2 linked regions of the Thermovibrio ammonificans HB-1 genome follow. The protein of the gene in region 2 interacts with the protein of the main gene of each other region in a pairwise test. Links are inferred from orthologs where the notes say so. Each region holds a gene or a part of one and is shown on either strand. Other genes may lie near its edges.

What was found.
Region 1: the proteins of dnaA (region 2) and THEAM_RS03845 interact in binary tests that used the Escherichia coli proteins (3 or more experiments, as listed by UniProt). The link is inferred for Thermovibrio ammonificans HB-1 from one-to-one orthologs.

The regions. Positions count from the first base shown.
Region 1 is NC_014926.1:697,015-707,403, reverse strand. Bases 2,390-5,330 are described here. They hold THEAM_RS03845 (NAD+ synthase), read left to right. Parts: upstream 2,390-3,412; coding sequence 3,413-4,249; downstream 4,250-5,330. Other genes in these bases: THEAM_RS03840 (TldD/PmbA family protein), read left to right, coding at 4,251-5,330; THEAM_RS03850 (nitrilase-related carbon-nitrogen hydrolase), read left to right, coding at 2,584-3,432; THEAM_RS03855 (POTRA domain-containing protein), read left to right, coding at 2,390-2,581. Outside these bases: THEAM_RS03870 (HD family phosphohydrolase), read left to right, coding at 1-821; THEAM_RS03865 (diacylglycerol kinase), read left to right, coding at 772-1,140; THEAM_RS03860 (DUF2905 domain-containing protein), read left to right, coding at 1,140-1,382; more of THEAM_RS03855, read left to right, coding at 1,379-2,389; more of THEAM_RS03840, read left to right, coding at 5,331-5,633; THEAM_RS03835 (GMP synthase), read left to right, coding at 5,630-6,301; THEAM_RS03830 (efflux RND transporter periplasmic adaptor subunit), read left to right, coding at 6,371-7,540; THEAM_RS03825 (efflux RND transporter permease subunit), read left to right, coding at 7,544-10,389. UniProt on the Escherichia coli protein: Catalyzes the ATP-dependent amidation of deamido-NAD to form NAD. Uses ammonia as a nitrogen source.
Region 2 is NC_014926.1:2,632-13,079, reverse strand. What follows is about bases 4,221-7,220. They hold dnaA (chromosomal replication initiator protein DnaA), read right to left. Parts: upstream 6,429-7,220; coding sequence 5,013-6,428; downstream 4,221-5,012. Other genes in these bases: THEAM_RS00025 (glycosyltransferase family 4 protein), read right to left, coding at 6,421-7,220; dnaN (DNA polymerase III subunit beta), read right to left, coding at 4,221-4,765. Also shown: dxs (1-deoxy-D-xylulose-5-phosphate synthase), read right to left, coding at 1-1,595; THEAM_RS00050 (polyprenyl synthetase family protein), read right to left, coding at 1,681-2,565; glycerol-3-phosphate 1-O-acyltransferase PlsY, read right to left, coding at 2,575-3,153; pgsA (CDP-diacylglycerol--glycerol-3-phosphate 3-phosphatidyltransferase), read right to left, coding at 3,150-3,671; more of dnaN, read right to left, coding at 3,671-4,220; more of THEAM_RS00025, read right to left, coding at 7,221-7,491; THEAM_RS00020 (proline--tRNA ligase), read left to right, coding at 7,534-9,240; THEAM_RS00015 (RecB family exonuclease), read left to right, coding at 9,263-10,075; dnaB (replicative DNA helicase), read right to left, coding at 10,072-10,448. UniProt on the Escherichia coli protein: Plays an essential in the initiation and regulation of chromosomal replication. Binds in an ATP-dependent fashion to the origin of replication (oriC) to initiate formation of the DNA replication initiation complex once per cell cycle.

The sequences.
Region 1 (10,389 bases), 700 kb from region 2 along the record:
TGGCACTCACAGCCATCGGCGCCGTAATAACCGCCGTTGTAGTTAACGGCCTGAGCCCGCTGATTATCAACCTGTTTAACTTCACAACCGATATAGTCTACATGGAGCTGATAAACCTCAACCACCCCTTACTGAGGAAGCTGATTCTGAAGGCTCCGGGAACCTACAGCCACTCGGTTATGGTTGCAACCCTCGCAGAGGCAGCCGCAGAGGCGATAGGAGCAAACGCCCTGCTTGCAAAGGCCGGAGGCCTGTTCCACGACATAGGGAAGCTGAAAAACCCACAGGCCTTCATAGAGAACCAGACGGGAGTAAACATCCACGACAAGCTCCCACCGGAAAAGAGCGCGGCAATACTGCGCTCCCACGTGGAGTACGGGGAGGAGCTCGGCAGGAAGTACAAACTGCCCGAAAAGGTCATAGAGATAATCCGCCAGCACCACGGAACGAAGCTGATGAAGTACTTCTACCACAAGGCCAAGGAGCTGTACGGCAACAAGGTGAACGAAAAAATTTACCGCTACCCCGGCCCAAAGCCCCAGTTTAAAGAGTCGGGGATAGTAATGATGGCAGATACCGTTGAGGCGGCAGTAAGGTCTATGAAGGACAAGGAGCTCGACCTGGGGAAGGTTATCCATAAGCTGATAATGGAGCTTGTAGAGGAGGGCCAGCTAAACCAGAGCGGTCTATCTTTAAAGGACATAAGCCTTATAGAGAAGGTGTTTAAGAAGGTTCTGTCGGGTATATACCACAACCGTATAGAGTACCCCGATGACGAAAACGGTAAAGGGAGTGATAAAGGGGATAGGGTTCGCAGTTGAGGGCTTTCTGGGCGCCTTCCGCGAGGATGTCCACTTCAGGATTAACCTCGCTCTAAGCCTAACGGGAACCGCCGTTTCTCTGGCGGTCTTAAACGGCTGCACGGCCATTTTGGTGGGGTTCATAAACTTCTCGGTTCTCGTTGTAGAGCTCCTGAACACCGCAGTTGAGCGGGCCGTAGATACGGCCACGAGCGAGTTTAAACCGAGTGCCAAACTGGCAAAGGACGCTGCTGCTGCGGCGGTTCTGTCGGTGGGGCTCTTTGCGCTTACTGTGGATTTGACCGTTGTACTACCGGAGCTGATAAGGAGGTTAAGCTGATGGTGGAAGAGATAGGAAAGCTGCTGATATTTGTGGGCGTTACGCTTGTTGCGTTCGGTATCGTTCTGATTGTAGTTGCAAAGCTGGGAAGCTCGGGAATTCCCTTAGGGAGGCTGCCGGGAGATATCTACATAAAGAAGGATAACTTCGTCTTCTACTTCCCGATTACAACGAGCCTCCTTGTAAGCCTGCTACTGTCGCTACTTTCGTTCCTCCTCTTCTTCTTTACGAGGAAACAATGAGACGGGCCGTGCCCCTCTTAGCGGTTCTGGCCGCAACAGGCGCCTACGCTGCCCACGCCCCGGTGGTAAAGGCGATTAAGGTGGTGGGCCTGCGCTGGACTAAAAAGGAGTTCGTCCTCAGGGAGCTCCTCCTAAGGCCCGGTGAGCCCTTCTCCGAGAAGAAACTGAAGGAGTCTATAAGGAACCTGCTTAACACCCACCTTTTCTACAGTGTAAAAGCCGAGGTTTTAAGGGAAAAGGGCGGCGTGGTTGTGGTTATCAGGGTTAAGGAGAAGTTCCCCGTGGTTCCCCTGCCCAGGTTCAGGTTAAAGAGCGACGGCTCCTACAGGGCGGGGCTGGAGATTAGGGACTACAACCTGCTGGGAATGGGCAACAGGCTCTTTGTAGGGTTTACAAAGTGGTTCAACACCCAAGATGAAAGCGACAGCCAGTTTGTAAAGGTAAGACTCTACAGGGTGGCAGAGAACGTTACCTTCGATGCCGGGGTTTACAGGAGTTCAAGCGTTGTAACCGTTGTAGACACAGGTAGAGAGCTCGGGAAAACCAGGGTGGAAACCATTTCAACGCCGGTCTCCGCCCTTTTCTACTTAGACCCTACAAAGGTCCACAAGTTCTCCTTCGGAGTTTCACCAACGTTTACCTTCTACAACTCGCTCCTATCCGATAAGCGAATCTACTACTTAAACGGCAGTTACGAGTTAGACAGAACAACGGATATGGTTTACTACACCGTGGGAAGCAGGAGTTGGGTATCTGTAAGCTACGCAGCGCCCGTAATCTCCGATTTAACAACAGGCGCCGTTTCGGCAGGGCACTTCAAAAGTTTCCACTTAAAAGGGACAAGAACCTTCAACTACAGCCTGGTAGGTGCTACGAAAGTGGGCTTTTCGGGAACCGGCTACAAGCTCTCCGTTCCTATAGAAGGCTACAGAGGAGAGGCTAAGAGCTTCAAGCGCTACCTCCTTGGAACGGTAAGCTACAGGTTCCCGGTCATAGACAGGTCCGTTTACGCCGAGCCCACCTTGCAGGCGGGGGTGGGTGCAAACAACTCCCCCGAGAAGCTCCTGACCTCGGTGGGTGTATCGCTTACGGCGTTTTGGGCCAAGCTGGCTGATGGTATCATTAGGTTTAAACTCTTCAGGGGCCTGGGAAGCGGAGGCACTTTAAAAACGTCGTTCAGGCTCACTGTAAGGTGGTAGAGATGAGAGTTGCCGTTGCCCAGTTTCGCTCTAAGCTCGGAGAGCTGGAAGAGAACATCAGGAAAACGGTGGAGATGGCCCGAGAGGCCAAGGGAAGGGGGGCGAAGCTCTGCCTCTTCCCCGAGCTCAACCTTACCGGCTACAACCTCCAAGACCTCACCTTCGAAGTTGCGGTAAGGCTTAGCGACCCGAGGCTCACCCCCTTAATCGAGCTGAGCAGGGAGATAGCCCTGATAGTAGGGTTGATAGAAGAGAGCTCCGAACACCTCTTCTACAACTCGGCCCTTTACATAGAGGGAGGGGCGATAAAACACGTCCACAGAAAGGTCTACCTTCCCACCTACGGAATGTTCGACGAAGGCCGCTTTACAGCGGCAGGCAATCGGGTAGAGGTTTTCAGCTCTTTAGCCGGAAAGAGCGTAACCCTCATCTGTGAAGACCTGTGGCACATGTCTACCGTTTACCTCGCCTTCATTCAAGGGGCCTCAACAATCTTCGCCCTCTCCGCAAGCCCCGGAAGGGGCTACAGGGAGAAGGAAATGTTCGGAAACGCCGAAGTCTGGCTCAACATGGGCGAGTTCTACTCAAGGATGACCGGTAGCTACTTCATCTACGCAAACAGGGTCGGGTGTGAAGACGGCTTCACCTTCTCCGGCTGTTCTTTCATCTGCAACCCCTTCGGAGAAGTAGAGGCTCAGGCCTCCCCCTTCCAAGAGGAACTCATCTACGGAGAGGTTAAAGACGAGGCCGTTAGGGCTGCACGGATAAGCCTTCCGCTCCTGAGGGACGAAAAGCCCCTTTTAACCTTAGAGAACCTGAGGAGAGCTCTCAATGAGAGAGAAAATTTCTGAACTCCTGAAGCTTAAAGACCCGGCGTTTATAGAGTCGGTTCTGGCCGGATTCATAAGGGAAGAGCTTCAAAAGGCCGGCTTCTCCAAGGCAGTTGTGGGCCTCTCGGGAGGAGTAGACTCCTCCCTGGCAGCGTTTCTCGCAGTAAAGGCCCTCGGGAACAACAACGTAATAGGCATCTCCATGCCATACAGAACCTCTTCCCCCTCATCGAGGGAAGACGCAAAACTCGTAGCCCAGGTTCTCGGCATAGAGTTCCACGAGATAGACATAACTCCCCAGATAGACGCCTACTACAGCAGGTTTCAAGAGGCCGACCCCGTAAGGAAAGGCAACAAAATGGCCCGCGAGAGGATGAGCATCCTCTACGACTTCGCCCACTGGAAAGGGGCCTTGGTAATAGGAACGAGCAACAAAAGCGAGCTGCTCATAGGGTACTCAACCAGGTGGGGAGACAGTGCCCACGACGTTAACCCATTAGGGGACCTATACAAAACCCAAGTGTGGCAGCTTGCCGAGTTTACGGGCGTTCCCGAGCGAATAGTTAAAAAGAAACCGTCGGCCGACCTCTGGCCGGGCCAAACAGACGAAGGGGAAATCGGACTCACCTACAGGGAGCTGGACCAGATACTCATAGGGTACGTAGACCTACGGCTGAGCTCCGCAGAGCTTAAAAAACTCTTCGAGCCGAAGAAAGTTGAAAGAGTCCTCTCAATGGTAAAGAGGAGCCAGTACAAACGGAAGCTCCCGATTATTTGTAAAATTGCCCAGCGCACAGTGGATAAAGACTTCCTCTACCTAAGAGACTGGGGGCTTTAAAATGGTGGACTTCAAAGAACTGGGAGAGTTCGGAGCAAGGGAGCTGAAAAAAAGGGGAGCAGACTTCGGAGACCTCTTCTTCGAGAGGCGCTTCACCTTCTCGGGTAAGTGCGAGGAGAACAGAATAGAGAACCTCAGCAACGGCATCGAGGTAGGCGTAGGCATAAGGTTTATAAAGAACTTTAAAACCTATTACGGATTTACAAACAAACTCTCGCAGAAGGCGATACTGGAGGTAATAGAGAACCTTGCCGCAGCCGCAGCGGCAGAAAAAGAGGTAACCCTCGACTTTACCGAGAAAGAGCCCCGTTACGAGAAAATATGTGAGGGGCACGACCTCGACATACCGGTAGAGAGAAAAGTTGAGCTCCTCAAAAGGGCCAACGAAAAGGCCCGCTCCTACGGAGACAGAGTAAAGCAGGTTACCGTTGTTCTACGGGACCAGATTCAAGAAGTTGTTGTAGTGAACACAACCGGCCAGATAGTAGAAGACCTCAGACCGAGGGTGGTTTTCTACACCCTCGTTGTTGCTTCAAACGGCATAGAGCTCCAAACCGGCTACGAGCCCGTAGGCCACCTGGGAGACTACTCCCTCTTTGAGAGGGTTTCTCCCGAAGAGATAGCCTCCAAGGCGGCCGAAAGGGCGCTTACCATGCTCAAGGCCAGGCCGGCGCCCTCGGGAAAGTTCACGGTTGTCCTCTCCTCCCAAGCCGGAGGCACGATGATTCACGAAGCGGTCGGCCACGGCCTTGAAGCCGACCTCGCCAACCAAGGGTTGTCGGTTTACGCCAACAAGCTGGGAGAAGAGGTGGCCTCTCCCCTCATAACGGTGGTAGACGACGGCTTCATGAAAGGCAAGTACGGCTCCTCCGGTTACGACGACGAGGGAACCCCTACCGGCAAAAACGTCCTCATAGAGAACGGTGTCCTTAAAGGGTACATGTACGACACCCTTGAAGCTATGAAATCTGGAGGTATGCCCACGGGCAACGGTAGAAGACAGTCCTACATGCACGTTCCCATACCGAGAATGACGAACACCTACGTTGCGCCCGGAGAGAGCGACCCTCAAGAGATAATAAAGAGCACCGAGAAGGGAATACTCGTTGTAAAAATGGGCGGCGGGCAGGTTAACACGGTTAACGGAGATTTCGTCTTCGAAGTCTCCGAAGCATACCTGATAGAGAACGGAGAGGTAACGGTTCCCATTAAGGGGGCGTCCCTAATCGGCAACGGCCCCCAGGTATTAAAGGAGATAGACGCCGTAGGAAACGACCTCAACTTCTCGATAGGCACCTGCGGTAAAGACGGTCAGGGCGTACCCGTTTCAGATGGCATTCCCACACTTAGAATACCCAGCATAACTGTCGGAGGAACCAGTTGAAACTGGCGGCCGTAAAGAACATAGAGTTCGAAGACCTCGGTTCATTTAAAGAGCTGTTTGAGAGGCGGGGAGTAGAGTGTAAAGAGTTCGAGGCCTATAACGGAGAGTTCCCCTCCCCAGAGGAGTTCGACATCCTCGTTGTACTCGGCGGACCTATGGGAGTATACGAAGAGGAGAAATACCCGTTCCTGAAAGAGGAGAAGGAGCTGATAGCGCAGGCCTATAGGGCCGGGAAGAAGCTCCTCGGCGTATGTCTGGGGTGCCAGCTCATTGCCGATACCTTCGGCGGAAAAGTCTACAAGGGAGAGTGGGGCAAAGAGATAGGGTGGAAGCCCATATACCCCCAGATGGAGCTTGAGCTCCTCTACAGAGACCCCATAACCGTTTTCCACTGGCACGGCGACACCTTCGACCTCCCGAAAGGAGCGGTTAAGCTCGCCTCATCTGCAATGTACAAGAACCAGGCCTTCAGAATAGGCAGACAGGTTGTTGGCCTACAGTTCCACCTGGAAGTTACCCCCGAAGGGATAGAGAAGTGGATAGAGGCCTATAAAAACGAGCTTCAAGAGGAAGGAATCTCGAAAGAAGAGATTCTTGCGACCCCTCAGGAGTGGAAGAAGCTCAAACTCTACGCCGACGTTTTCGTAGAGTTCTTCCTCCGCCTGTAACAACCTTGACATGATACTAAATTCTAATAAGATAATGATTCAGCCAAAATCAGGTTAGAGAGGTTTCAAATGGCAAAGAGAGCTATTTTAGCCCTCTCAATACTCTTAGCCCTCAGCTCCTGCGCTTCAGAAGAGAAGGCAGAGCCAATAAAAGTAAAAACCGTTACCGGCGTTAAAACGGAAAGGGTGGGCGTTATGACCTTTTACCGCAACGCCACCTTCTCTGGAACCGTCATCCCGTCAAAAGAGATACTCCTCTCGCCAAAAGTTCCGGGCTACCTCATAGAGGTAAAGGCAAAAGCCGGGGAGAGAGTCAAAAAAGGGCAGGTTCTTGCAGTAATCGACAGCTCCACAATTAAACCCGACGTAGAAAAGGCAAAAGCGGGACTCAAAGAGATAGACGCCGCATTCAAAGAGCTCCACAAAGCCCTCTTAGAAGTAAAAGCCCGGAAAAAAGCGGCCCAAGCCCAGTACGAGCTGGCACTCAAAACGTACAACAGGTTCAAAAAACTCCTCGAGGCCGACGCCGTATCAAAACAGAAGTTCGACGAGGTAAAAGCCCAGTACGAAGCCGCAAAAGCCAACCTTCAGGCAGTAAACGCAAAAGAGGCCCAGATAAAGGCTAAACTCGAAGAGCTCAAAGCCAAAAAGAAACAAGTTGAAGCCTCCCTTCAAAAGGCAGAGGCCTACCTCTCCTACACATACCTCAAGTCACCTGTAAACGGAGTGGTCCTCCAGAAACTGGTAGACAAGGGTAACCTTGTATCCCCCCAAACCCCGGTGTTTAAACTGGGAACCTACCCGTTGGAAGTGAGAGCATACGTAGACAACGCCTACTTCGGCAAGATAAAAGTAGGAACGCCCGTAACGGTTAAAGTTGCCGGGGAAACGTATAGAGGAAAGGTAGTAGAAGTTGACCACAGCGCAGACCCGGTCTCCCACAAGTTCGGCATAAAAGTAACGGCCGAAGGCCTGAAGGCCGTTCCCGGAACCTACGCAGTTGTAGAGTTTCCAACAGTTAAAGTTGAAACCATTGTGGTTCCCAAATCGGCAATATACAGGGTGGGAGCCCTCGAGTTTGTATTCGTAGTTAAAGACGGAGTAGCCCACCTGAGACCGGTAAAAACCGGAGAAACCATAGGCGATAAAGTGGTAATCCTCTCGGGCCTCAGACCCGGAGAGGTTATCGCCGTTACAAAAGTAAACAGCCTCGTAGACGGAGCAAGAGTAGAGGGGTAAACGATGAAGAACTTCAACCTTGGAATAGCGGGAAACATTGCAAAAAGGTTCATAACATCCAAACTGACGCCTCTCTTCCTGCTCGCTTCGCTCCTCATCGGGGTTGCAGCGGTCATCTTCACCCCCAAAGAGGAAGACCCACAAATCGTAGTCCCCATGGTCGACATCTTCATTCCCTACCCGGGAGCCTCTGCCAAAGAAGTGGAGAGGAAAGTTGCCACCCCGTTTGAGAGGCTCATCTGGGAAATAAAGGGTATGGACTACGTCTACTCCATATCTAAGCCGGGAATGGCCCTAATCATAGCCAGGTTCAAAGTAGGCGAGGATATGGAGGACTCCCTCGTTAAACTCTACAACAAAGTGATGTCCAACATGGACAAGCTCCCTCCGGGGGCGTTAAAACCGCTCATAAAACCCAAAGACATCGACGACGTTCCCATAGTCACACTAACGCTCTGGAGCGACAAAAGGACACCTTACGAGCTCCACAAGTATGCAGAGGAGCTCCTCGAGCAACTTAAACAGGTCCCGAACACCTCCAAATCCTGGATTATAGGCGGAGATACCCGCCACTTTAAGGTGATAATAGACAGGGACAAACTGAAGAACTACCACCTCTCTCTCCTACAGGTAGTTCAGGCGATACGCTCTGCAAACGCAAAGCTTCCGGCCGGCAAAATTACCGAGAACAACACAGAATTCCCCGTAGAAGCCGGTCAGTTCATAAAAACGATAAACGACCTCAGGAACATCGTTGTTGCGGTATACAAGGGTAAACCCGTATACCTTAAGGACGTAGCAACGGTCGTAGACGGTCCCAGAGACCCCGACCACTACGTTTTCATCGGCTTTGGCCCCCATTCCGAGGACAAGGGGGTAAGTAAGGAGTTCATCAAAGAGCACGGCAACCAGTTCCCGGCCGTGACCATAGCAATAGCCAAAAAGAAGGGGACCAACGCCGTAACCGTTGCTCAGGCCATACTGGACAAAGTAAACGACGTTAAAGCCCATATGCTTCCGCCCGATGTCCACGTGACCGTAACGAGGAACTACGGTAAAACCGCCGAAGACAAGTTCAAAGAGTTGATGTTCCACCTGGGCGTTGCCATAGCTGCCGTTGTCGTCTTCATCGGCCTTACCCTCGGAATGAGGGAGGCTCTGATAGTCTCCATAGCAATTCCCACAACGCTTGCCCTCACTCTTTTTGTAGACCTGCTCACCGGATATACCCTCAACAGGGTTACACTCTTTGCTCTCATCTTTACACTGGGTCTGCTCGTTGACGACGCCATCGTTGTTGTAGAGAACATCCACAGACACCTTAAGCTTAAACAGATGCCCCCGCTACAGGCGGCAATCTACGCAGTTGCAGAGGTTGGAAACCCGACAATCCTGGCAACCTTCACAGTAATAGCCGCACTGCTCCCGATGGCTTTCGTTAGGGGTCTCATGGGTCCCTACATGAGGCCTATCCCGGTAAACGCCTCCATTGCAATGTTCTTCTCGCTCATCGTGGCCTTCGTAATCTCACCCTGGGCGGCCTACTACCTCTTGGGCAAGAGAGAGGAAAAGAAGAGCGGAGAAGAGGAGAAGTTTGTCCTCGAAGAGACGAGAACCTACAGAATCTACAACAAAATCATACGTCCGCTCCTCGACTCCGCACTGAAAAGGTGGCTCTTCCTCGCCTTCGTCGGCCTGCTGATGGTAGGCTCGGTGATGATGTTCTACACAAAATCGGTCGTTGTAAAGCTGCTTCCCTTCGACAACAAGAGTGAGTTCCAAGTGGTTATAGACATGCCCGAGGGCACCTCTCTGGAGGAGACAGCCCGGGTCACAAAGGCTATAGCCAACTACATACAGACAATCCCCGAGGTTACAGACTTTGAAAGCTACATAGGAACGGCCTCTCCGTTCGACTTTAACGGCCTTGTAAGGCACTACTACCTCCGTAAAGGCGGAAACGTAGCCGATATAAGAATCAACCTCGTGGATAAGCACAAGAGGAAGAGGCAGTCCCACGAAATAGCGAAGGAAGAGAGGCCCAAAATTCAGGCCGTTGCCAAAGCCGTAGACCCGCGGGCAAACGTGAAGATAGTTGAAGTTCCCCCCGGACCGCCCGTTCTCGCAACTCTCGTTGCGGAAATCTACGGTAAGGACGACAAAGTCAGAAGGCGCATTGCAAAAGAGGTTGAAGAGATATTCAAGAAAACACCCGGCGTTGTAGACGTTGACACCCTTGTAGATGCCGACCACTACAAGTACGAAGTGGTTATCAATCGGAGAAAGGCAAGGGAGTCGGGCGTTACAGAGGCCCAAATCTCAAAAACCATAAGCATAGCCCTAAAGGGAGCAGCCGTATCAGTAGCACACACAACCTACGACATGGAACCGGTTGCAATATGGGTAAGGCTTCCTCGGGCCCAAAGGGACGACATAAGGAAAGTTCTCGACCTTACCGTAATGAACAAACAGGGTAAGCTCATTCCGCTGAGGGAGCTTGTAACTATCAAGAAGGTTCTGGCAGACAAAACTATTTACCACAAGAACCTCCATCCCGTTTCCTACGTAATTGCCAACGTAGCCGGCAAGTACGAAGCTCCCATCTACCCGATACTCGAGATAAACAAGTACCTCTCCGAGCACCCGCTGCCCGACGGCTACAAGCTCCAGTACTCGTTCCTGCCGCCTTCAATGCCCAAAGACGACTTCAAGCCGATGATGAAGTGGGACGGAGAGTGGCAGATAACCTACGAAACATTCAGGGATATGGGTGCGGCGTTTATCGTTGCTCTCATACTCATCTACCTACTCATAGTGGGGCAGTTCCAGTCGTTTATCATCCCGATGAT
Region 2 (10,448 bases):
AAGGGTTTTATGAACCTTGCGTTTACAACGGTAGCCTCTATCCCTTCGGCAGAGAGCTCCCTTGCAGCTTCTAAGGCCTGGTAAACGGTCCAACCGGTGGCAAGGATGAGCAGGTCTCCCCCCTCTCTCAGAACTTCCCAAGAGCCTATTGGGATTTTTTTCAGCGGCTCTCTCAAGGTAACGCCGTAACCTCTACCCCGCGGGTACCTTACTGCAAAGGGACGGCCGGAGTAAACGGCAGTGTAGAGGAGGTGACGGAGCTCCTCTTCGTCTTTCGGAGCTGCAACCACAAGGTTGGGAACAACCCTTAGGTAGGAGAGGTCGAAGGCTCCGTGGTGGGTGGCTCCGTCTTCGCCGACGAGGCCGGCCCTGTCTATGGCGAAAGTTACGGGAAGCTCTTGAAGGGCAACGTCGTGGATTATTTGGTCGTAGGCTCTCTGTAGAAAGGTTGAGTAGATGGCAACAACCGGCCTCAACCCCTTCTTGGCAAGGCCGGCGGCGAAGGTAACGGCGTGCTGCTCTGCAATACCTACGTCGAAGTAACGCTCCGGAAATCTGGCAGCAAACCTGTCGAGCCCGGTGCCCGAAGGCATTGCAGCGGTAATGGCAACTATCGAGGAGTCTTTTTCGGCCATCTCTACAAGGGTCTTGGAGAAGACTTCGGTGTAGGTGGGAGGTTGGGGCTCTGAAAGTAGTTTCTTAGGTGAAACCCCGTGGAACTTATCGGGCCTCTCCTCTGCCGGTTTGTGCCCTTTTCCCTTCTTCGTGAGAACGTGAACGAGGGTGGGGCCTCTCATCTTGGAAACGTTTCTTAAGGTTGTAACAAGGGTCTCTATGTCGTGGCCGTCTATTGGGCCCACGTAGCGGAAGCCAAGCTCTTCAAAGAGCATCCCCGGAGGAAAGAGCCCCTTGACTATAAGGTCTTCAACTCTCTTGAGGCCCTTGTAGAAGGTGTCGCCGAATATCTTCTTCGTTACCTCCTCCAGCCGCTCCTTGGCCCTCCTGAGGCTCTCTCCGGTTGTCAGTTTCGTAAGGTAGTTGGATATCGCACCGATGTTTTTGGATATGGACATCTCGTTGTCGTTGAGGATAACTATCAGGTCTTCCTTGAGCTGACCGGCGTTATTGAGCCCTTCGTAGGCTTCACCGGCGGTTAGTGCACCGTCGCCGATAACCGCTATTACGTGCCCTTCCTCTCCTTTTAACCTTTTGCCGACCTTTATCCCGAGGGCGGCAGAGATGGAGGTTGAGCTGTGGCCAGTGCCGAAAGCGTCGTACGGGCTCTCCTTAATTGACGGAAAGCCGGAGATTCCGCCGAACTGCCTTAGGGTTTTGAACTTCTCTTTACGGTCGGTGAGTATCTTGTAAGGGTAGGACTGGTGGCCAACGTCCCAGACTATCTCGTCTTTGGGAGGGGAAAAGACCTTAAGGAGGGCTATTGTGAGCTCCACTACCCCCAAGGAGGAGGCCAGGTGCCCTCCGGTTTTCTCAACAACGGAGATTATGTAGTCTCTCAGTTCAGATGCCAGTTGCTTGAGTTCCTGAGTTGTCAGTTTTTTCAGGTCGTCCGGGGAGTTGACCTTGTCGAGTATCAAAAAGCGCCTCCAAACTCGGGTAGTTGTTGCAGTATTCTGATTATAGGCGAACGTCTGTGAGTTCCCATGATTCACAATTTAGTCCCTAATACTCCCTTTCAACAACGAAACGGGCAATGGCTTCAAGGGGTTCCCGTTTTTCGGCAGGGAAGATGGACAGTGCCTCAACGGCCCTTTCTACTTCTTCGTAGGCCATCTTCCTGGCCTTTTCAACGCCGAAGATTGTCACGAAGGTGGTTTTTCCTTTCTCAAGGTCGGAGCCTACGTTTTTGCCGAGCTTCTCCTGGTCTCCTACAACGTCTAAAACGTCGTCGATTATCTGGAAAGCAAGGCCGAGGCTGTCGCCGTAACGCCTAAGCGCGTCAATTTCTTCGGGTGAACCTCCGCCGGTTATGCCCCCCGAAACTACAGAGGCGGTGATGAGCCTGCCGGTTTTGTGTTTGTGGATAAATAGGAGCTCTTCAAGGGGAACGTCGCCCCTGCCCTCGGCATCGAGGTCGCACTGTTGACCGAGAACCATTCCCAGCATGCCGGAAGCTCTCGCAATTTCGGAGATAACTTTAACTTTCCTGTTACAGTCGAACTCCCAGTCTGCAAGAACCTCAAAGGCCCTGTTGAGAAGGGCATCTCCGGCCAAAATGGCGGTAGCCTCGCCGAACTTCACCCAGGTTGTTGGGTGGCCGCGGCGGAGGGTGTCGTTGTCCATGGCGGGAAGGTCGTCGTGGATAAGGGAGTAGGTGTGAATCATCTCTATAGCACAGGCCGGGGTTAAGGCGTCGTTTCTGTTACCGCCTACGATTTCGCAGCCGGCAAGGCAGAGTATCGGCCTGAGTCTCTTACCTCCCACGGTGAGGGAGTACTTAACCGCCTCGTAGAGCTTCTTACCAAACTCGGGCTCCGGCGGCAGGTAGGTTAGGAGAACCGAGTCTATAAGGGCCTTTCGTTCCTTTAGGTAGGCTTTAAGGTCCATAACACCCCCTTATCGGAATTTCTTTTCCTCTCCCCTGAGCAGTCTCAGTATGTTCTGGTAGTGCTTTGCCACAATCACAAATGCCGTAACGGCAACGGCTATGAAGGAGGCCTCGTCGGGTTTTTCAAAGAACTTAAAAAGCAGCGGATACGAAAGGGCAGCGGTAATTGAGGAGAGTGAGACGTACCTTGTCAGCAGGAAGACCACGATGAATATAAGAAAGGCAAAGAAGGTGACTTTAGGCGATATTACGAGGAAGGCTCCCAACCCCGTTGCAACGCCCTTTCCTCCCCTGAAGCCGAGGAAAGGGGAGAAGCAGTGGCCGAGGACAGCGGCCAGACCTGCAAGGACCTGGTAGTGAAGGGGAGCTCCCGAGAGCTTAAGGAGCAACACCGGCAGGGCACCTTTTAGGGCATCGAGTAGTAGAACAACGGCACCCCACTTTTTCCCGAGAACTCTTGAAACGTTTGTGGCCCCTATGTTGCCGCTGCCGTGTTTCCTTACGTCTACCCCTTTAAGCTTTCCTATCACGTAACCGAAGGGCACGGAACCGAGCAGAAACGCAAGCAGTATAACGGCGAAAATCATCTATCCCCCAAAGCTTTGAAGAAGTTTACGAAGTAGAGAACTCCGGTCAGTATGGCCACAGCCGCAGAGACGATAAGCAGAAGCTCTCCGATTTCCCTGAACCCTGCAAGGAGCAGGAGTATGGAAGCCATTATAAGGACGGTTTTCACCTTGCCACCGGCAGAGGCCGGTATAACCAGTCCACGGGATGCGGCCATGGCCCTCATGCCGGTAACGGCCTCCTCGCGGCCTACTATGGCTATAACCGAGTAGGGGTCGCAGAGCTTCACGTAAGCCAGCGAAATCAGCGTAGAGGAGGTGAGCAGTTTGTCTGCAACCGGGTCGAGCAGCATACCCAGGTAGGTAACAGATTTTGAGCGCCTCGCCAGGAAACCGTCGAGGAAGTCTGTTAAAGCCGAAAGGGTAAATAGAACCAGGGCCAGCAGGTTGTGGCCCTGGATAATCGACACAACGATAAAGGGCAAAAGGGCTACTCTTAAAACGGTAAGCAGGTTGGGGAGCGTTTTCACTCTGCCCATCACACCTTCATCGGCATGATAACGTTGGTGAGCTGAGGCTCCTCCGGAGAGGTGATAAGGACGGGAGTAACCGGCTCCTCCATGGCTATCTTTAGGGTCTCTCCGTCGAAGGAGCCCACAGATTCAATAAGGTGAACGATGTTGAAACCTATCTGGAACTCCCCGCCGGAGTAGTCTACGGGAATTGTAACCTCGGCCTCTTCGGCGGCATCGCCCTCAATCTTCCTGGCGGTTATAGTAAGTTTTCCGTCGGAGAGGGTGAAAACCGCTCCCCTTACCTCTTCTTTGTCGAAGATTACCGCAACCTCCTTCAGGGCGGAGAGAAGCTCTTCCCTGTCGGCGGTAAGAACTTTGGAGTTCCCTTCGGGGATAACGGCGGTGTAGTCCGGGTACTCCCCTTCTATCAGGGAGGTCCACATCACCGTGTCGCCGGTGTTGAAGTAGAGCTTGTTGCCCGTTTCCACAATCCCCACCTCTTCGCTCTCTCTGAGCAGCTTTTTAAGCTCGCTGAGCGATTTTTTCGGAATTATCGAGTTCACCCCTTGGGCGGCTGCAGAAATCTCGTAGAGGGCCAATCTGTGGCCGTCGGTGGCAACTGCGTGGAGAGCACCGTTTACAGAGCGGAACAGGACGCCGGTGAGGATGTAACGGGCCTCGTCCTTGCTTGCGGCGTAAGCCACCTTCCGTATGGCCCTGTCTATCTCCTGAGAGGGCAGAGTAACGGGAAAGGTTTGGGGAAGCTCAACCTCGGGGAACTCCTCGGGGGGTAAGGTGGCAAGTGAAAACCGGGAGTTTGCCGTTTCTACAACGAGCTTAGAGTCGCCTGCAGACAGGCTCACCTCTTCCCCCGTTATAGAGGAGAAGAGCTTCGCCGCCTTGCCCGCGTTAACGGTGGTTTTTCCACACTCCTCCACCGAACAATCCACAACTGTGGATATCCCTATCTCTAAATTCGTTGCCACAAGCCTTAACAGGTTATCCTCGGCCTCCAGCAGAACGTTCGAGAGTATCGGAACGTTACCCCTCTTATCTGCGGCCGAGGCTGCAACTTTCACCGCGTCCCGAATCAGGGCCTTGTTGACTTTAATTTTCATTAAGCTCACCTCCCTATATATATTTACTTCTATTACGGGATATATAGATATATATCTCTAAGTAATAATAATTATAGGTGCACAAAAATTGTGCACTTTTCGGAAACTTCCTTACGCCCCAAAGGCTTCGACCCTCAGAGTTATCCACATTATGTGGATAACTCGGCGATTTTTCTGTGGATAACTGTGTGGATAACTTTTTTATGTGGATAACTGAAATTTACGGTTAATAAGTTATCCACAGATTTCAGTTATCCACAGACTTATCCACATAGTTATCCACATCACTGTGGATAACTTGGGAAGAGCGTTCAACCTCTTCTCTAACTTTGAGTTCAAGCTTTTCTAAAAGCTGATTAATCTTTTCATCCCTCTTCCGGAGCTCTTCCACCTTCCTAACGGCGTGGAGAACCGTTGTGTGGTCGTCCCTGTTGAAGGCCGCAGCTATCTGGGTGTAGGGGTAGTTCCCTATCCTCTTTGCCAGGTACATCGCCACCTGCCTTGCCAGGGCAACCTGTTTCTTCCTGGACGAGCTCAAGAGGAGCTCTTCGTCTACTCCGAACTCGCTGCTCACGGTTGTCTTTATGAGCTTCAGCGAAATCTCCCTGCGCCTCTTTTCTGCCCTTTCCTCGGGACTCTCTTGGGAGAAGAGCTCCCTTACAAGCCGTTCGGTTATCGGTTTCCCTTCCAGCGTTGCCTTTGCCTTCAGTTTTATAAGGGCCCCTTCAAGTTGCCTGATGTTGGACTTTATTATCGTGGCTATGAGCTTTATGACCTTGTCGCTGACCTCTATTCCCTCAAGCTCTGCCTTCCTCTTGAGTATTGCAACTCTGGTTTCAAAGTCCGGCGGCTGTATGTCTGCTATGAGTCCCCACTCAAAGCGGCTCCTGAGTCTCTCGGTTAGGGTGGGGATATCTTTCGGCGGCCGGTCGCTGGTGAGAACAACCTGTTTGCCGGCGTCGTAAAGGGCGTTGAAAGTGTGGAAGAACTCTATCTGGGTACGCTCTTTGCCCCCTATGAACTGAATGTCGTCTATGAGCAGAACGTCTATGTTCCTGTATTTTTCTCTGAACGACGAGATGTTGTCGGACTTCAGGGCCTCTATAAGCTGGTTCATAAAGGTTTCGGTGGTTACGTATATGACCTTTTTCCAGGGACTTTTCTTCTTGATGTAGTTGCCTATTGCCTGCATCAGGTGGGTTTTGCCGAGCCCTACGCCTCCGTAGATGAACAGGGGGTTGTAGGCCTTACCCGGGTTTTCGGCAACTGCAAGGGCCGCCGCGTGGGCAAACTGGTTACTCGTTCCCACTATGAAGTTCTCGAAGGTGTACTTGGGGTTGAGGTTGGACTGAAGCTCCTCCTCCTTCTTCTGGCTCTTCTTAAATAGGCCGAGTTCGAGCTGCTGTGGCTGTGGCGTTTTTACCGGTTCTGAAGGAACGGTAAACTCGACCTTTACCGGGCCGAAAACCTTTTTGGCTGCTTCCTCTACCACCGGCCGAAGGTTCTTCTCAATTACCTCCTTCAGCACCGAGTCCTTCACCTGAAGGAGGATTCTCTCGTCAGACCGCTCGGCGAGCTTCATATCCTTAAAGGCACTCTTAAAGAGGGAGGGTTTTACCCTCTTTTTAAGCTCAGAGAGAAAGCTCTCGTAGGCCCTATCCACCTAAGACCTCCCCGTAAAGCTCCAGGTAAGAGTCTACCATTACCTCCTTACAGAAGCGCCCTACCACTTTAGAGTAGGCGTTTTGGGTGAGCTCCCTCTGGAGGCTCGGAGAGGAGAGGAGCTTCAAAACCGCCTCCGCCAGCTCTTTTGGTGATTCAGGGGGAACCAAAACACCGTCTTTACCGTTTTCTATAACCTCAACCGTTCCGCCTACGGCCGTTGCCACAACCGGCACCTTTAAGAGCATAGCCGTAAGTATTACGCTGCCGAGCCCCTCGTTCCTCGAGGGCAGCACGAAGAGGTCGAGGGCCTTCATGTAGTTCGGAACGTCCTCTACAAACCCGTAAAGGGTAAAGTTACCGGTTAGCTCCCTCTCCTCTATCAGGGCTTGGAGCCTCTTCCTCAGCTTCCCCTCGCCGAAAACCACGAAGCGGGCAAAGGGGTACTCCTTCACAACCCTCCCTGCCGCCTCTATGAGGTTGGGGATATCCTTCTGGTGTGTGAGTGCGGCAAAGGAGCCGATTATCGGCTCTCCGCCGAGCTCCCTCCTTATCTGCTCAACCCTATCTGGGTCTACTGCACCGGCGAGGGAGGTATCTACCGCCGAGTAGATTACCTTCACCTTCCCCTTTAAAAAGGGGAGGCTGCTTTCAAGTACCCCCTTAACCGCCTTCGAGATTGCAACTACCGAGTCGGTGAGCTTGTACTTCAGTAGGGTGAGCCTGTTGAGCTTCGGCGGGTAGTCTACCCTCCTTGTGTAAACTACCGGCTTCCCGTGGAACTTCTTAGAGAGGGCGGCCAGGGTGTGGGCCTTGGCTGCGTGGGCGTGGACCAGCGAAAATCCCTTTGCCACCGCTCCGAGCCTGAAGAGGTCGGAGGTCTGGTTCCCCTTCAAGGGGATAACCTCCACCCCCAGCTCCCTGCAGCGGTTAAAGAGCCTGTCTCCCACCCGGCAGGCAACGGCCTGCCTAACGCCCCTTCTCTTCAGTCCCTCTACCAGGTAGAGGAGCTGCTGCTCTCCGCCTCTTAACCCTTTTTCCGTGTCTACGTGTAGAATTTTCACCGCTTCCACCTTAACTGTGGAATACCAAATTTTGGAGGAACGATGAGGTTTTCAAGGGCGTTTATACCTACCAAAAAGGAGTCTCCGGCCGATGCAGAGATACCGAGCCACAAGCTCCTTGTAAGGGCCGGTTTCATAAGGAAAGTGGCCTCCGGCCTCTACGACATTTTACCCCTCGGTGCAAGAGTTATCAGGAAGATAGAGCAGGTTATACGCCAGGAGATGGAGAGGGCCGGTGCGCAGGAGGTTATACTGCCCATTATGCACCCGGCCGAGCTGTGGCAGGAGAGCGGCAGGTGGGACGTTTACGGTAAGGAGATGATTAAGTTCAAAGACCGCCACGAAAGGGACTACGCCCTGGGCCCCACCGCAGAGGAGATGATTACAGACCTGGTTCGAAAGGAAGTGAAGTCTTACAAGGAGCTGCCCCTTAACCTCTACCAGATTGGCCGCAAGTTCCGCGACGAGATAAGGCCCCGCTTCGGCCTTATGCGCTCCCGGGAGTTCATAATGAAGGATGCCTACTCCTTCCACGCCTCCGACGAGGACGCCGAGAGGGAGTACTGGAATATGTTCGAAACCTACTCCCGAATCTTTAAGCGCCTCGGCCTTGAGTTTAAGGCGGTTGAGGCCGACACGGGCGAGATAGGGGGCAGTTTCTCCCACGAGTTCATGGTGATTGCAGATACCGGCGAGAGTAAGCTCGTTTACTGCCCCGAGTGCGGGTATGCCGCAAGCACCGAAAAGGCTCAGCAGGTAAGGCCGGAAGTTCCCCCGAACAGGGAAGGCGAGTTTGAGGCCGTGGAGGAGGTTCACACCCCGGGAATCAGGCGGATAGAGGAGGTCTCCCGGTTCCTCTCCGTTCCCCAGAAGCGGATACTCAAGCTCTTGGTTTACGTTATAGACGGAAGGCCCGTTGTCCTTGCCCTGAGGGGCGACAGGGAGGTTGAGGAGGCGAAGCTTAAAAAGGCCTTTAACGCCAAAGAGGTTCGCCTTGCAACCGACAAGGAGATAGAGGAGTTTACCGGTCAGCCCAAGGGCTACCTTTCGCCGGTCGGTTTGCCCCTGCCCGTTTACGCCGACTACTCGGTTATACCGATGGTTAACTTCGTTGCCGGTGCCGGAAGGGCCGACTACCACCTGAAGAACGTTAACTGGGGTAGGGACTTCAGCGTTGCAGAGTTCGTTGACGTTACCGAGGTAAGGGGAGGGGAGCCCTGCCCCAAGTGCGGCGCTCCGCTCGTTGAAAAGCGCGGCATAGAGGTGGGCCACATATTTAAGCTGGGAACCAAGTACAGCGAGGCCATGGGGGCCACCTTTGTGGACGAACAGGGCAACGAAAAGCCGATGGTTATGGGGTGTTACGGCATAGGGGTAACGAGGGTTATGGCCGCAGCCGTTGAGCAGGGTCACGACGAGAACGGGATAATCTGGCCTGTGGAGATTGCGCCGTTTGAGGTTATAGTGATACCCGTAAACGTAAAGAAGGAAGAGATAGTGGAGGCCGCCGAGAGGGTTTACTCTGAGCTTATGGAGGCCGGCTTTGACGTTCTCCTTGACGACAGGAACGCGCGGCCCGGCTTTAAGTTTAAGGATGCCGACCTTATCGGCATTCCCTACCAGGTTATCGTAGGGAAGAAGGCCTCTGAGGGGGTTGTGGAGCTTAAAATTAGAAGGAGCGGGGAGCGGCTCGAGCTTCCCGTTGATGGAGTTGTCGGAAAACTGAGAGAGCTTATCGGGAGGGGTTAGTCCCCTCCTTTTAAAGGGAGTTATGGCTTACCAGATAGAGCAGGATTTGACTGTAGGTATTGAGCACTTAAGGCCCTGGTCGTTTTCGAAGGTTCAGAAGGCCAAGCGGTGTCAGTATGAGTTCTTCTTCCGTTACGTCCAGAAGCTTGAACCCCTTGAAAGGGCAGACTTTTTAGTTCTCGGAAGCGGCGTCCACTTCGTTCTTGAAAACGCCTTAAACGCCGTTTTCCTGAGGCGTAAACCCCTTTCCAAGGAGCTTCTCCTCCACTACGCCCGACTCTACAAGGAGCAGGAGCCCCTTGCAGACCTAAACCGTATAGGTCAGTTCTTCCCGAACATACTCAAGTTTGTGAACGGCCAGCTCAGGCGGGTAGACAGGGGAGAGCTCAAGTTCTGGGAGCTTGAGCTTGCGGTAGACAGGGAGCTCCGCTGCGTTCCCTACGACTCAGGGGGCGTTTTCCTGAGGGGGAAGCTCGACTTCCTCTTCTCTAAGGGGGAGACCCTCTACATTGTGGACCACAAAACCAGCAGAAGCCACGACTTTGACAACCGGGTTAAGACCCAGCTCAGGTGGTACGCCCTGCTTGCGGCTGTTAAGTTCCCCCAGTTTCAGCGGTTCGCTTTAGAGCTTCACAACGTAAGGTACGGAACCGTTAAGAGGGTGGTCTTTTCGAGGCGGGAGATAGAGGCCTTCAAGGTGAAGCTCGTTCCCATAATCGAGAGCGTGGAAGAGGAGTTTTTGGGTAAGAGCTTCAGAGAGCTCACCCCGTCGCCTTCGGAGCTGAACTGCCGCTGGTGCGAGTTTAGGCACCTCTGCCCCGAGGCCCTCTCTTAGAAGTCGAAGTTGAAGCCGAAGTCGTCGAAGCTATCGCCGTCTCCCGGACCGAAGGGCTCCTCTACGCTGCTCTCTTCTTGAACCTCGAGACCCTGCTGCTGGCCCGGTTCCTCCTGGGGGCTCACCTGGGCCTCTTCAAGGTTCTCAAACCTTGTAAACTCCTTAATAAAGGCCAACCTGACCGTTCCGGTCGGGCCGTTACGCTGCTTGGCGATGATTATCTCCGCTATTCCCTCCTCTTCCGGGTCGGGCTTCTTCTTAACCAGGTCGGGCCTGTGGATGAACATCACAACGTCGGCGTCCTGCTCTATGCTACCGCTCTCCCTCAGGTCCGAGAGCTGAGGCCTTTTGTCTGCCCTGTGCTCAACCTGCC